DNA from 2 places in the Priestia sp. TSO9 genome. Region 2 is predicted to be linked to the other one. Evidence: riboswitches for the same ligand, from Rfam matches in the RefSeq annotation. Region 2 holds a riboswitch; the other holds the start of a gene.
What was found. Region 2 has a riboswitch for S-adenosylmethionine ahead of LJC66_RS06175 (bifunctional homocysteine S-methyltransferase/methylenetetrahydrofolate reductase). Riboswitches for the same ligand answer to the same signal wherever they lie in the genome.
Positions count from the first base shown of each region.

Region 1 (7,904 bases), on a different contig from region 2:
TATAATTAAAGGGAAAACAAGCAAAATGATTGGTTTTTTGAATGAAGAAGAACTAGATGGTTTGGCTTGGATCACAGGCAAAGGAAAAGGCGGCCTAGTAAAAAGCTTTGATAAAAAGACCGGTCAGCTGATTGTATATGAAATAGAGTCTATGAAAAGTCACATTCAACCTCATGTTAAAGGAAATAATATCTCTTTTGATGTACACATTGAATCAGTGGGAAGGCTATCTGAAAGTTGGATGACCTCAGGGAGCTCTTTTAACAATCAATTTTTACAGAACGCGCAAAAAACTTCAGAAAAAAAAGTAAAGAACCTGGTAAAAAACGTACTAGAAAAAATGCAAACAAAATATAAAGTTGATGTTGCAGGTTTCGGAAATCAATTGAGAATTAAGAGGCCCGGAGTATGGATGAGGGTTAAAGACAATTGGGATCAAACATTTAGTGAAGTGCCAATTAATTATGATGTGAAGTTAACGATTAAAGATTATGGAGCATCCGGGTCAAAAAAGTAAGCACCCGACTATAACTTTGTTTATCTTTATGTCAAAAATGAAAAAATCCCCCCAAAGAAATACTCATCACATGCTTCGTACGCAGCCCTCAATAAATAATAAATAATAAATAAGAGCTGCCACTTTTGGACAGCTCTTATTTATTATTCAAAAATATAAGCTAATGCTTGAAGAGCCTGTTCTGGCGTTTCGACTACAACCTGGGCTTTGTTTGACAGTTCTTTAAGCGGATGGTGCAGTTTTTCAGGGCGAACCAAAATTAGCGGTTTATCTAATGCGATGGCTGTCGCCGCATCCATTGCGCTGTTCCACTGCTTGTATTTTTCGCCAAATAAAGCAATAACCACATCAGATTTTTTAAGGAGCACCTGCGTACGTAAATTATTAATTTGAGAAGCAGCCTCATCTTTTAAGACAGCGTTAGGCTGTTTTCCTAAAATTTCTTCTCCAATGTTGTCGGAGCGGTCATGGTCTGTCATGGGACCGACAAAGGTAAGGGGAAGGTTTAATTGTTCTGCTTGGTTTTTAATTTCGTCTCGCCAGTTATCGTGAATTTGCCCGGCAAGGTATACGGTTAAGTTCATTATGTAGAAGTCCTCCTCTAACTAAGATTTGTTTTATTTTATCAAATGTAAGCGGATAATACGAATGATTTGAATGGGCTACTTTTCCAAAAATAAGGTTATAGTAGACAAATAGTTAAAAAAGAGAAACAATAGAAGGCGTATTGCTAATTAAAGAAAGGATGTACATGATGACAGAAACAGTGCTACAAGTAGATCATGTCAGTAAAGTAATTGGGAAGAAAACCATTTTGCATGATGTATCCTTATCGGTTGAGCGCGGTGAGATTTTCGGATTGCTTGGTCCGAACGGTTCTGGAAAAACAACGCTAATTCGTACCGTCGTAGGACTCATTAAAGAAACAGAGGGAACGATTACCGTTAACGGCTTTCCTTTAAAGGAACAGTTTACATCAGCAATGAAATCAATTGGCGCGATTATTGAGAACCCTGAGTTTTATGATTATCTGACGGGCTATCAAAATTTAAAACACTTTGCGAATATGCATGAAGGAATCACATCAGAACGCTTGGATAAAGTGATTGCTTTAGTAAAGCTTGAAAACAGCATTCATGCAAAAGTGAAGACGTATTCTCTTGGGATGAGACAGCGTTTAGGAGTAGCTCAAGCTATTTTACATAAGCCTGCATTGCTTTTACTAGACGAACCAACAAATGGTCTAGACCCAGCGGGAATGAGAGAGTTTCGTACATATTTACAAACGCTTTGCAGGGAAGAAGGAATTTCAATCTTAATCGCGAGCCACTTATTAAAAGAAGTAGAAGCATTATGTGACCGCGTTGGTATCATTCAAGACGGTGAGTTAAAAGCCGTTCAAGATCTATCTCCAAATCGTCAAGATCAAGGAATGCACGTAGAATTTGAAGTGTCTGATGCGCAAAAAGCAGCGGATCTTTTATCACAAGAATTTGAAATAACGATGAGATCAGATATTATCGACGTGGCGATTGTAAAAGAGCAAATTCCAGCTGTAAATAGAAAATTAGTAGATAGCGGTATTTTAGTCTACCGAATTACACCTGTTTATGAGACGCTTGAAGATTCGTTTATGTCCGTTACGGAAGGAGAGCACCATGCTTAAGCTAATTCAAAATGAACATATGAAATGGTTTCACAAAAGAAGTACAAAAATCACGTTTATCACAATCGGCATTTTAACTCTTTGTATGGCTCTTTTAATAAAGAAAGTGTCAAACAGTGCAGGAACGGAAGACAACATTTTGAACTTCCTGTCATTTAGTTCAGGTATGCTCATTCTTGTTCAATTTTTCGCGCTTGCTGTTGGAGGGTCAATGGTTGCAAAAGAGTTTGAAGCAGGTACCATTAAGCTTCTGTTAATTCGTCCGGCTAGACGTTCAACGATTTTAGCATCGAAGTACATAACGCTCATTTTAATTAGCTTGTATTATTTGCTGAGCTATTTGCTTTTTTCGTTTGTATGGGGAGCATTGTTCTTTGGATTTGCCAGTCTAGAAGGAGATGCGCAGCTGCTTAAACATATTACGCTTACCTATGACAGCGCGTATATGGAAACGTTTATGATGATGACGTTCGCATTCATGCTGTCGTCTTTATTTAGAAACAGCGCGCTTGCTTCAAGTCTAGCTATTGTCGTAAGTATCGGGGCTAAAGCGGTAACTGCACTAGTATCAGAGCTAGGTTTATGGTGGGGTAAATTTCTATTATTTGCCAACACGGACTTTCTTCAGTATATGGACGGAATGAAGACGATGTTTGACAGCATGACAATTCCATTTTCAATTTTCATCTTGGTCGCGCATTTTGTCTTCTTTATGGGCGTGGCATGGGCAGCGTTTTTAAAACGTGACGTAGCTAACTGATGTGAGAATTTTCGTACTATACATTTTTCTAAAATAGCATTTGACAATTAAATAAAAAGAGATTACAGTAGTGAAAGACTATTTTTAAAACAACTATAAACTTCTTATCAAGAGAGACGGAGGGACTGGCCCTATGATGTCTCGGCAACTGGCTGTACGCAGTGCGGTGCCAAATCCAGCAGACGATGCTTCGTTTGGAAGATGAGAAGGGTAATCTTATGATACAAATAAGAGACCTCTTCTTATCAATAAGAAGAGGTCTTTTTTATTACGTAAACAAGAGGTGTTAAGAATGGAACAACAAAAAGGAAACGGCTGGGCGCTGTTACCGCTGGGCGTCTTTTTAGTCCTGTTTGTCGGATCAGGAATTATAACGGGAGATTTTTATAAGCTGCCTGTACTAGTAGCCATTATTATTGCAGCCATTGTGGCGCTGGCTATGAACCGCAAAGATTCACTTAATGTAAAAGTGGAACGTTTTGCTAAAGGAGCAGGGCATCCTGATATCATTATTATGGTGCTTATTTTTATTTTAGCAGGTGCTTTCTCTCAAGTTGCTAAAGGCATGGGAGCTGTTGATTCAACTGTAAACTTAGCTCTGTCTGTGCTTCCGCAAAGCTTAGTGGTAGTCGGAATCTTTGTTATTGGCGCATTCATTTCAATTTCGATGGGAACGTCAATGGGAACAATCGCTGCGCTAGGACCTATTGCTGTAGGAATCAGTGAGCAAGCGCATGTATCCATTACATTAGCAATTGCTGCCGTTGTTGGTGGTGCAATGTTTGGAGATAATTTATCCGTAATCTCTGATACGACCATTGCAGCAGTTCGTACGCAAAAAACAAATATGTCAGATAAATTAAAAGTAAACTTTTTTATTGTCCTTCCTGCAGCGATTGTTACGGTAATTTTATTGCTTGTAATGACGCTAGGCAATACGTCATCAGTAGAAATTAAAGATTTTAGCTGGTTTAAAATCTTGCCTTATGTCGGCGTACTCGTTGCTGCCATATTTGGTGCAAACGTATTAAGCATTTTAACCGGAGGAATTGTATTAGCCGGCGTGATTGGATTAGCTGACGGAAGCTACACGCTTTCTTCTCTTGCTAAAACTGTGACAGAAGGTATTGGCGGAATGTCAGAGTTAATTATTTTATCTCTGCTAATCGGCGGAATGGTTGAGCTTATTCGCTATAACGGCGGTATTCAGTTCTTATTGAATTTATTAACACGACGCATTCAAACAAAAAAAGGCGGCGAATTCAGCATCGCTGGACTGGTAAGTTTAACTAATTTAGCGACGGCTAATAACACGATTTCAATTATTACAGCAGGTCCGTTAGCAAAAGAAATCTCTGATAAATATTCAATTGATAATCGTAAATCAGCCAGTCTGCTTGACTTGTTTTCATGCAGCGTTCAAGGGCTGATCCCTTACGGCGCACAAATGCTTCTCGCAGCAGGATTTGCTAAAGTTTCACCGATTGAGATTATTCCATTTACATTTTACCCAATGTTAACAGCGGTTTGCGGGATCATTGCAATTGTAATTGGATTTCCTCGTTTAAATAAAAAGTCAAAGTCATCTAAAGAAGCTGCGTAATATCAAACCCTTAAAAAGAATGTTCTTTTTAAGGGTTTTTTACTGTTTAAAAAAATCAGTCGGCTTTTCATCATCTAACTCCTTCCAAAGCGTCTCGTTCTGTTTAAGTGCATAAGCCGCTCCTCCAATTTCAATTCCGCATAATAAAATGAATAATAAAATACCCATGAAATGACCTCCTTACGTAAATGAATAAAAACACGATGGTAACGGGTTTAGCTTCTTGCTGTTTCACTTTATAATGAGAATAAAGTATGAAACGCGTTTCAGCGCAAGAGAAAAAGGTGAAAACATGACAAATATCCGAGATATCGCAAAAAAAGCTGGTGTATCTGTCTCGACCGTATCACGGGTGCTAAATCATCATCCGTATGTAAAAGAAGAAAAACGCCGGCTGGTAGAGCAGGTTATTCACGAACTTAATTATGAACAAAACATTAATGCCGTTCACTTATCAAAAGGGAAAACAAATATGATTGCCGTCGTCTTGCCTTTTATTAATCATCCGTATTTCAGCTTGCTTTTAGAAGGAGTCGCCTCTCAAGCGTTAGAAAAGCAGTATCAGCTTGTTATTTGTCAGACGAACTATGATGTAAAAAAAGAAGAAGAAGCGCTTCATATGCTGAAAACAAAGCAAGTTGATGGAGTGATTATTTGTTCTAGAGCAAGCAGCTGGAGCACGATTGAATATTATCAGCAGTACGGACCGATAGCCGTGTGCGAAAACGTACAGAATCGTTCTATTCGCTCCGTATACGTTGATCATTATGCAGCTTTTAAGCAGGCGCTCCTGTATTTAAAAGAAAAAGGATATACGGATATTGGCTACTGTATTGGAAGAATGACAGGTACAAATAGCCTGCAGCGGCAACAAGCATACAAAGAATATGTAGAAAGAATAAATCAGCCTTATCATCCGGAATGGGTTTTTCAAGGCTGTTTGAACGTGACAGATGGTGAAAAAGTGGTTGAAAAACTAGTGCAGATGAAAAATCGGCCTCAGGCGCTTTTAGTAACAAACGATCAAGTAGCTATCGGAATAAAAGCTCAGTGCGAACAAGCAGGTATTTCAGTTCCTGGTGGATTAGCTATCATTGGTTTTGATAATCATCCGCTTTCTTCTTATTTACAAATAACAACGATCGAACTTCCTCTTAAAGAAATGGGAGAAACGCTTTTTACATTAGTGGGAAGCAAGGCTCCTCAGAAAATTGAGCTCCCTTTTCGGTTTATTGAGCGTAAAAGCGTATGAGTTCTTGATGATGCCATGAGTTGTTTTTACCGGATAAAATGAGCAAAAGCGGACATCATACGAGTAAAGAAAGAAGAAAAGGATGATGACCGTGGAGAAAAAAGAATATCAAGTGGGAGATCAAGTATTTGTTATTTACCGAAATCCTCATACGGCAAACGTTGCGAATATTAATCAGGCTGAAATTGTTGAACATCCTGAAAACAAAGGTGAAAAAGCGCTGTTTTTACATGAGTCTTATCATTTGTTAGCTGAAGATGATGCCGTGTATTCAACGTATGAAGAAGCTGAAAAAATGTATAATAAGATATTTGATTATGAACAATATGACTGATGCAGAGGCTAAGACAAAAATAGTGTAGTTAAAGGTGAACACGAACTATCTATCAAAAATGGATGAATAGTTCGTGTTTTTTTATGATCATGGTGAGCGGAAGTTTCATGTATGTAGGTGTTTCTAGTGGTTGATTGGATAGCAAGGCGGAGACTCCTGCGGGATAAGCGGAATAGATGAGACCCCGCAGGAGCGTAAGCGACGAGGAGGCTCATCAGCCGCCCGCGGAAAGCGAAGCCTTGCACGGAAATCAATAGCGATGGAACAAGCAGTTCGGCTCATGTATCCCTATTGTTCGTTTTTAGATTGGGTTCATTTCAGTATGTTCCCATCTCTTTTTGTGTGAAAAATAATTAATTACCAAGGATAGAGTCTTTTTATTTTTCAAACGCTATTAGTATTAGAAAAAAGGAAGTGTACATGATGATAAAACCTTTTGTACCTCAATTAGTATATATTGAGCCAGGGGCAATGGAGTATCCGCTTGGTGTTCAATTAAAAGAAAAATTTGAGAAGATGGGAATTGAGATTCGTCAAACAACTTCTCATAATCAAGTGCGTAATATACCGGGAAAAAATGATTTGCAAAAATACCGCAATGCCAAGTCGACTTTAGTAGTTGGCGTGCGTAAAACATTGAAATTTGATACATCTAAACCGTCAGCTGAATATGCAATACCGTTTGCAACAGGGTGTATGGGGCACTGTCACTATTGTTATTTGCAGACAACAATGGGAAGCAAACCATATATTCGCACGTACGTGAATGTTGAAGAAATATTAGGTCAAGCAGAGCAATATATGCAGGAAAGAGCCCCTCAAATAACGCGATTTGAAGCGGCTTGTACATCTGATATCGTAGGAATTGACCATTTAACACATTCATTAAAGCGCGCGATTGAATATTTTGGGGAAAGTGAACTAGGTCAACTGCGCTTTGTAACTAAATTTCATCACGTGGATCATTTATTGGATGCTAAACATAATGGTCGCACGCGCTTTCGCTTTAGCATAAATGCAGATTATGTTATAAAAAACTTTGAACCTGGTACATCTCCTCTTGATTACCGGATTGAAGCTGCTAATAAAGTTGCAAAAGCTGGATATCCACTTGGCTTTATTGTGGCGCCTATTTACATTCATGAAGGTTGGCAAGAGGGATACCGTCAGTTATTTGAAAAGCTAGATGCCTCTATACCTGAGGAATCAAGAGACGATATTACGTTTGAAATGATTCAACATCGTTTTACCAAGCCGGCCAAGCGGGTAATTGAGAAAAATTATCCAAAAACAAAGCTTGAGATGAATGAAGAGGAGCGCCGCTACAAATGGGGGCGTTACGGAATTGGAAAGTATGTATACGCAAAAGATGAAGAACAAGAATTAAGAGAAACATTAGAATATTACATTGATCAGTATTTTCCAAATGCAAAAATCGAATATTTTACGTAATTATTCTACAGTAATTGAAAAGTTATTCTGACGCCTTAGTCAAAATAACTTTTCAATTTTTAATGTAAAAAAATAAATTGCTTGCTAATAAGTTGAAAAAAAGAGGTTATTTTTATCTCTTGTCGTATTACATACAAAAGGGAGGTGACTGAGATGTTAAAGAATGAAGAGTTTGCGCTAACAAAAGAATTAACAAACGAACAGCAAGAAGCTGCACGGAATTTTATTCAAGTGTTGTTCCAAGAAGATTTATCTGAATTTTGGAACATATTATGTGATATCGATAAGTCTCGTATTTACGGCTTGTATGAAGCAAATCA
Region 1 is NZ_JAJEKD010000013.1:586,300-594,203, forward strand. Features, by position in the region: gene LJC66_RS11205 (Ger(x)C family spore germination protein) at 1-517, shown strand, start outside; gene LJC66_RS11210 (YtoQ family protein) at 661-1,101, opposite strand; gene LJC66_RS11215 (ABC transporter ATP-binding protein) at 1,272-2,183, shown strand; gene LJC66_RS11220 (ABC transporter permease) at 2,176-2,943, shown strand; SAM riboswitch class I at 3,045-3,151, shown strand; gene LJC66_RS11225 (Na+/H+ antiporter NhaC family protein) at 3,236-4,546, shown strand; gene LJC66_RS27725 (hypothetical protein) at 4,586-4,714, opposite strand; gene LJC66_RS11230 (LacI family DNA-binding transcriptional regulator) at 4,839-5,798, shown strand; gene LJC66_RS11235 (transcriptional regulator SplA domain-containing protein) at 5,881-6,132, shown strand; gene LJC66_RS11240 (hypothetical protein) at 6,296-6,478, shown strand; gene splB (spore photoproduct lyase) at 6,556-7,584, shown strand; gene LJC66_RS11250 (hypothetical protein) at 7,738-7,904, shown strand, end outside.
Region 1: it holds a riboswitch for S-adenosylmethionine, as region 2 does, so the genes downstream of both, LJC66_RS11225 (Na+/H+ antiporter NhaC family protein) here and LJC66_RS06175 (bifunctional homocysteine S-methyltransferase/methylenetetrahydrofolate reductase) in region 2, are expected to answer to the same signal.

Region 2 (7,904 bases):
TTAAATGAATCCCCCACACATGCAATTTCCTCTGGTTTTAGCTGAAGATGATTTAATAAAATTTCAATGGCATTTCCTTTGCTGATATGCTTAGGCATAATATCCAAACACTGCTTGGCAGAAATATATGTATCAATATAATCACCAAACTCTTCGTTCACTTCTTTTTGCAGAGCTACCATTTCATCGTGATCTCCAAGGACCGTGATTTTAGATGGAGAAAGAGCGTGACCAAATGAATCCGTCATTTCAATTTGTTCTTGGATAGGGAAAAACATGTGATTTTCAATTGCTTCAATAATTTCATTTCGCTGCTCTACATAATTCGTGTCGTTTGAACAGACAAGCGTAATACGGTTAGGATCTATCGTTTTTTTATAAAGTTGAACTGCTAAATCATCTTCAAACACTTTTCCATGAAGTTCTTGATTTTCTTTGGTCCACACAAATCCTCCGTTTTGGCTTATGCGATGAAAAGTATTATTAATATCAGTAGAAATTTTTAAAATTTCCGTATCCATTCGTCCCGAAGCAATACAAACCTCTACTCCTTGGCGCTGAAGTTCACTAAGTGCGTCTGCATTATGCTGTTCTACGTATTTTTCTTCGTGTAAAAGAGTGCCATCTAAGTCGCTTACAAATAATTTGATCATTTCTTGAAAATTCCTTTCCCCGAAAAATTTGCTGTGATAAGAGCGTTACAAATTTATTACATTCCTTATTCTATCAGTGTTTCCCAAGAAACTCATAAAAAAAGCTCAAACCGGCTGTGAATTCAAAGAGATTAAGACATAACTACATCAATTCTTTCCGCAGGAGTCTTCGCTTTGCCCTTCAAACAGCTAGAAACAGCTACATGAAATCCAGTTCACGATCACAATGAAAAAAATCCGAACGCAGTTGATTCTCAATTAAGAATCTGAATTTACCGTTCGGATCTTTCTTCAGCTACAATCCATTTGTCGCAGCCTTTTTTTCAGGTTTGTTCACTGTAAAAAACAGCCGCTGTCTAAAAGACCGCGGCCATATTTTACAATACGTTAAAATATTTCGCTTCAGGATGTGCAAAAACAAGGGCTGTAACAGAAGCTTCTGGTTCCATCATGAAACCGTCTGTTAACTGAATGCCGATGTCTTCAGGTTTAAGTAATTTAAACAGTTTTGCTTGGTCTTCAAGGTCTGGACATGCAGGATATCCGAATGAAAAACGCTGACCTTGGTATTTGGCTGAAAAACGCTCCGCCATTGTAAAGTCAGGCGAATCAGGGAATCCCCAGCGGTCACGAATTTGCTGATGAACACGTTCTGCTAATCCTTCAGCCAGTTCAAGCGCAAGAGCTTGGAACACGTGACTCTTTAAAAATTCGCCGTTTTCTTTGAATTTCGCCGCGCGTTCGCGAATGCCTGTTCCTGCTGTTACAGAGAAGAAACATACATAGTCCATCTCTTTTTCTTTAGGCTTTGCAAAATCAGATAAGCACAGGAACTGTCCTTTTGCTTGTCGAGGGAAGGTAAAGCGTTCAATTTCTGTTTTCTCATCAGCAGGATCATAAATAATTAAATCATTTCCGTCTGCTTGAGCAGGGAAGAACTGATAAATAACCGCTGGCTTAATTAAGTTTTCTTTTAGGGCCAGTTCGAGCAGGTCATCAACGGTTTCTTTTAATTGAACAGCACGCTCGTCTTTTTCAGCAAGCAGCTTATTCACTTTTCCTTTTAGTCCTAAGTGATGGCCTAAAAGCATCTGCCAGTTAATATACGGAAGAACCTGTGCCAAATCGTAGTGTTTGACAACGTGCCGCTTTAAATCAGCCGGTACAAAAACAGGAGCGTCCGTTGAAATGGCGGATCTTTCTAAAACAGCCGTAGCTGCTTGAGTGGTTTGAGGCTGGCGTTCTCGAACCGTTACTTTCTTTTCTTGCCGCGTTTTTAAATCTGCTAAAAGCTGAATAACTTCTTCTTTATTCTGCAGCTTATTTGCTAACGCTAATCCGTCCATCGCATCTTTGGCGTAGAGGACCGCACCTTCATATTCCGGGGCAATTTTAAAGTCAGTAAATTTACGGGAAAGAGCAGCCCCTCCTACCATAATTGGAACATCAATGCTTGATTGTGTTAAATCTTGTGCAGTTAAAACCATTTGCTGAGCTGACTTTACTAGAAGACCTGACAGGCCAATGATGTCTGGCTTTTCGTCTTTTACTGCTTCAATCAGCTGCTGCGGCGTTACTTTAATCCCTAAATCAATTACTTTAAAACCATTGTTGCTTAAAATGATGTCTACTAAGTTTTTACCGATATCGTGCACGTCGCCTTTAACCGTCGCAAGAATCACTTTGCCTTTTCCAGAATCATTTTCAGTTGCTTCCATATGAGGTTCTAAAAAGGCAACGGATGCTTTCATCACTTCCGCACTTTGAAGCACTTCTGCTACAATCAGCTGGTTGTCATTAAACAAACGTCCAACTTCCGCCATCCCCTTCATAAGCGGTCCGTTAATAATATCTAAAGGATCATCATATTGAGCTAAAGCCTGTTCTAAATCAGGAAGCAATCCTTCTTTTGTACCTTCGACAATATACATTGCCAATCGTTCTTCGAGTGTTAGCGTAGAAATTTCTACTTTTGCTTCTTTCTTTTTATCACGATAAAAGTCGGTAAACGTGCTTAACGTTTCATCAGTTGTGTTAAATAATAACGCATTAGCAAGCTCAATTTCAGCTTCTGGAATAGAAGCATAGCGCTCTAATTTTTCTGTATTAACAATGGCATAATCCAGTCCAGCCTGCGTACAGTGATAAAGGTAAACCGCATTTAGTACTTCACGTCCGACTGGAGGAAGACCGAATGACACGTTACTTACGCCGAGAATGGTCAGGCAATCAGGCAGGGCTTCTTTAATCATTTTAATTCCCTTAACTGTTTCTTCAGCAGAACCAATATATTGTTCATCACCAGTCCCTACAGGAAACACAAGAGGGTCAAAAATAATATCTTTTGGATTAAATCCATGTTTTTCAACAAGCAAATCATGTGAGCGTTTAGCAATCTCTACTTTTCGTTCTGCAGTAACGGCCATGCCCGTTTCATCGATTGTACCAACAACCAGAGCTGCACCGAATTTTTTTACTAGCGGTAAGATTGCATCAAAACGCTCTTCACCATCTTCTAAGTTAATGGAGTTAATAATGACCTTACCTTGTGAGTATGTTAAAGCTTTTTCAATAACTTTCTCGTCCGTTGAATCGATTACAAGAGGAACCTTCACTTTTTTTACAACTTCTTGAATAAACTCCTCCATGTCTTCCATTTCTTCACGGTCTGGATCTGCTAAGCAAATATCAATAACGTGAGCACCATTTTTAACTTGAGCACGCGCAATTTCAGATGCTTCTTCAATTTTTCCTTCTGCAATCAGACGCTTGAACTTGCGAGAACCGATTACATTCGTACGTTCTCCCACAAAAAGAGGGCGCATAGAATCGTCATATACAAGTGGTTCAATACCGGTTACAGCATGGTTATGCTCGGAGCGATCAAGCGAACGAGGCGCAACCTCTTTTACCGCTTCAGCCAGTGCTTTAATATGAGCCGGCGTTGTACCGCAGCATCCGCCTACAAAGTTCAGCCAGCCTTTATCAGCAAACCCTTTAATTTTTTGAGCAAGCAGCTCAGGGGATTCATGATAATTGCCTTCTTCATCCGGAAGTCCAGCGTTTGGATAACAGCTAACTGCTGAAGTGGCTAGGTCTGAAAGAGAGCGAATATGATCCGTCATAAATTCAGGGCCTGTCGCGCAGTTAAGTCCGACTGAAAGAGGCTTCATGTGTTCCAGTGATAAGTAAAAAGATTCGATATCTTGACCAGCGAGAGTTGTTCCCATCGGCTCAATTGTTCCTGAAATCATAATAGGAACTTCGGTTTTTAGTTTTTCAAACGCTGCTGTAATGCCTAGAAACGCGGCTTTTACGTTCAGCATGTCTTGACAGGTTTCGACTAAAAGTAAGTCAACGCCGCCGTCTAACAAACCCCGAGCTTGCTCTTCGTACGTTTCGACTAGCTCAGGGAATGTAATACCGCCGGTAACAGAGAGTGTTTTAGTCGTAGGACCGATAGCTCCAGCTACGAACCTAGGCCATTCGGGATTTGAATATTTATCGCGGGCTGCACAAGCAAGCTTCACAGCTTCGATATTCAATTCATACGCCAAGTGACCTAAATCGTATTCATCAAGTACGGTAGATGTTGAGCCAAACGTATTGGTTTCAATGATGTCAGCACCTGCTGCAAAGTACTCTTCATGAATGCGCTGAATCACATGAGGCGCTGTTCGAGTCAAATATTCGTTGCAGCCTTCATATTCTTCGCCGCCAAAATCTTCAGCGGTTAAATCAGCATCTTGAATCATCGTTCCCATTGCTCCATCGATGACGAGTATTCGCTTCTTTAGTTGTTGTTCGATAAGTGAGCTCATTTATATCTTCCTTTCTGATGTAACAAGTTGCTTGTCATGAATATAGCGTGTTAGAATTTCGGTCATTTCATAGCGCATAAACGGCGTAATTAAGTAAATACCGTCAAAAAGCTCATATGCTGTATCAATTAAGTTTTTTGCAATCGCAAGACCTTCGACTTCACCGCGAATTCGGTCATTTCCCGTTGCGTCCATGCGTTCTAGAATATCTTCTGATAATTTAATTCCAGGTACTTCATGGTGAATAAATCGAGCGTTTCTCGCGCTTGTTAACGGCATGATCCCGATGTATACCGGTGTTGTTAAATGTTTGGTTGCTTCATATACCTCTTCAATTTGCTTAGTTGAATAGAGAGGCTGAGTAATGAAATAGTGAGCCCCGCAGTCGATTTTCTTTTCCAAACGCTGAACAGCTCGGTCTAAGTGACGCACGTTTGGGTTAAAGGCAGCTGCGATGGAAAAATTGGTTTTTTGACCAAGTGGTTTACCCGAATAAGATAGTCCTTCATTAAATTGAGCGATTAAACTAATCAAGTCAAATGAAGATAAATCGTAGACCGAAGTGGCGCCAGGGAAATCGCCAACTTTTGACGGATCACCGGTAATTGCAAGAACTTGATTCATTCCTAGCGTATGAAGTCCCATTAAATGAGATTGAAGTCCAATTAAATTTCGATCGCGACAGGTAATATGAATAAGCGGTCGTGCTTTTGTTTCTTGCTGCATCAGTGTTGCCATTGCCAAGTTGCTGATGCGAGGTGAGGCAAGAGAATTATCAGCTAATGTAATAGCATCTACGCCGACTTTATCGAGTGCTTTTGCGCCTTCTAAAAATTTCGTCGGACCCAGCTGTTTAGGCGGATCTAGCTCGACGATAACCGAGCGGCGCTTCTTCACAATTTCATGCATATGAGGTTTATCCTGCTGCTCACGCTCTTGAACCGTAACGGCTGGTCTCATTTTAACGACTTTACTTGTAATCGGAGGCAGGTCTTTTAAGGCAGATGACATTGCGCGTACGTGAGCTGGTGTTGTACCGCAGCATCCTCCAATTAAGCGAACCCCTTGTTCGCGGAATAAACGTGCGCTTTCTACAAAGTAGTCTTCATTCGTTTCATACTCCAGCTTTCCTTCCACATACGCAGGAAGGCTGGCGTTAGGGTAAGCAGATAAGAAAGCACGATCAGGAAGCGGTACTTCTTCAAGAGACTGAATCATATGGTAAGGACCTAAACGGCAGTTTAGCCCGAGAACATCTGCTCCTAAGTCTTCTAATTCTTTTAATGCATCTGCTAAAGGACGCCCATCTTGCAGTACGCCAATATCATGCAGGGAAACGTGGGTAATAATAGGCTTATCCGTTTCTTTTCTTGCCAGTGTAAGAACGGTTTTTAATTCTTCGAAATCATAGTATGTTTCAAACAAAAGGCCATCCACGCCTTCATTTAAAAGCCAAAACATTTGTTCACGAATGCTTCGTTTAACTTCTTCTAAACTAATAGCGTTTTTTTGGAAAGAACGAATTCCACCGAGTGTACCAACCACGTAAGCCTGATCTTTTGCAGCTTGTTTCGCTAATTTTACACCAGCAACATTGATGTCTTTGACTGAATCTTCTAATCCATAACGGGCAAGTTTTTGATAATTAGCAGCGTACGTATTTGTTTGAATAACGTTTGCACCAGCTTCTACATAGGCTCTGTGAATACGAGAAACCTCTTCTGGTTTGGTGATGTTTAGTTCTTCAAAACAGCTGTCAATACCGTGTGAGTAAAGGAGGGTACCAGTGGCACCATCCCCAATTAAAATTTTAGACTTTAAATCTTCAAGTAACCCCATGTCAAAACCTCCTTAAATTGTTCCGCTTCTATTTCACGAGTGATTCGTTTTATGCAATATGCCGATAAAATAGAAAAAGTCTTCTTAAGAAGAAGACTTTTTTCGCCTTCTTATCTTCCAAGCAATAAATTGCTTGCTGGATTTAGCACCATGTCTCTAACGACTGGTTGCTGAGGTTTCAAAGGGCCAGTCCCTCCACCTCTCATGATAAGAATCAATTGTATATAATTGAAACATATTTTTTTAAATAGAAAGAATACTTATTTAATAATTTATCTGATTTTTAGAAATTATACAACAGTAAATTGTGAATTTCCAGCAAATATTGAGGAAAATTTAAAAGCTAAAGGGAAAATATCCGTATATTTTGTTTGAAAATGACTATTATGTTAGGGGTTAAGGAGTTTATTGTGAGAAATACAAAAAGAAAATAAAAAAGAAAAAATAAACGAAAAGGCACAAGCGCCGGGATATGCGTAGATTTACACGTAAAAAGGCTCGTCTTTTTTTAACCGTTTCTACATATAGTGAACTATGAAGGGTAGAAGGGTGATGGGCATGAAAAGGTGGAAACTCACGCTGCAGGTTGCTGCTACGTATGTAGGCACCGTTGTAGGAGCCGGTTTTGCAACAGGCAAGGAAATCGTTCAATTTTTTACACAGTACGGGGAACTTGGAATGGTTGGAATTTTGGTCAGCGGCTTGTTTTTTATTTGGCTAGGTTCGAAAATGATGCTGCTTTCGCACGCAATAGGGGCTTCTTCTTATCAGCAGCTTAATACATATTTATTTGGTGATGTGCTTGGAAAAGCGGTAAACGGTGTAATGATTGTCATTTTATTTGGAGTAACTTCAGTCATGCTAGCGAGTACGGGAGCAATAGGAAAAGAACAGTTCGGGCTGTGGCCTCCTGTTGGGATGATTTTTACAATTGTTTTAACTTATATATTTATCGCAAGAGGAATTAACGGTATTTTAATGGTTAATTCTCTTGTTGTGCCGATGATGCTTTCATTTGCTTTTATCATCTTTGTGCCAAATATCAGCTATTTCTCACTGATTCAAACGAAGCCGGATTTAATGCTCGTCACGCAGTGGAAGTGGGCGGTTAGTCCCTTTTTATATATTTCCCTAAATCTAGCTTTGGCTCAGGCCGTTTTGGTTCCATTAGGAAGCTCCGTGAAAGATAGGAGCGTGATTAAAAAAGGGGCCGTAATAGGAGGATGTGTACTTACGTTTATGCTTGTTTCTACTCATCTTGCCCTTTCCAATTTGCCTTATTCATTTCAACTTGATATTCCGATGAGTGCCGTTGTTAAAAATATCTCAGCGTGGGTGAATGTTTTATTTACGGTAGTTGTGTTAGGGGAGATTTTTACTACATTGATTGGAAATGTATTTGGAATCGCTAAGCAGCTTCAGTCATTTCTTCCCCTGAATGACAAACAAGCTTTTGCGTTTATTATCTTGGCTTGCTTTATTATTGGGCAATTCGGATATGCCCAGCTTCTTGAGTTTTTGTATCCGATATTTGGCTATATTGGACTAGCTTTTGTATGGATGCTATGTATTAAAAAAGAAAAAATAAGCT
Region 2 is NZ_JAJEKD010000009.1:675,486-683,389, forward strand. Features, by position in the region: gene LJC66_RS06165 (HAD family hydrolase) at 1-653, opposite strand, end outside; gene metH (methionine synthase) at 1,031-4,474, opposite strand; gene LJC66_RS06175 (bifunctional homocysteine S-methyltransferase/methylenetetrahydrofolate reductase) at 4,475-6,313, opposite strand; SAM riboswitch class I at 6,421-6,527, opposite strand; gene LJC66_RS06180 (YkvI family membrane protein) at 6,872-7,904, shown strand, end outside.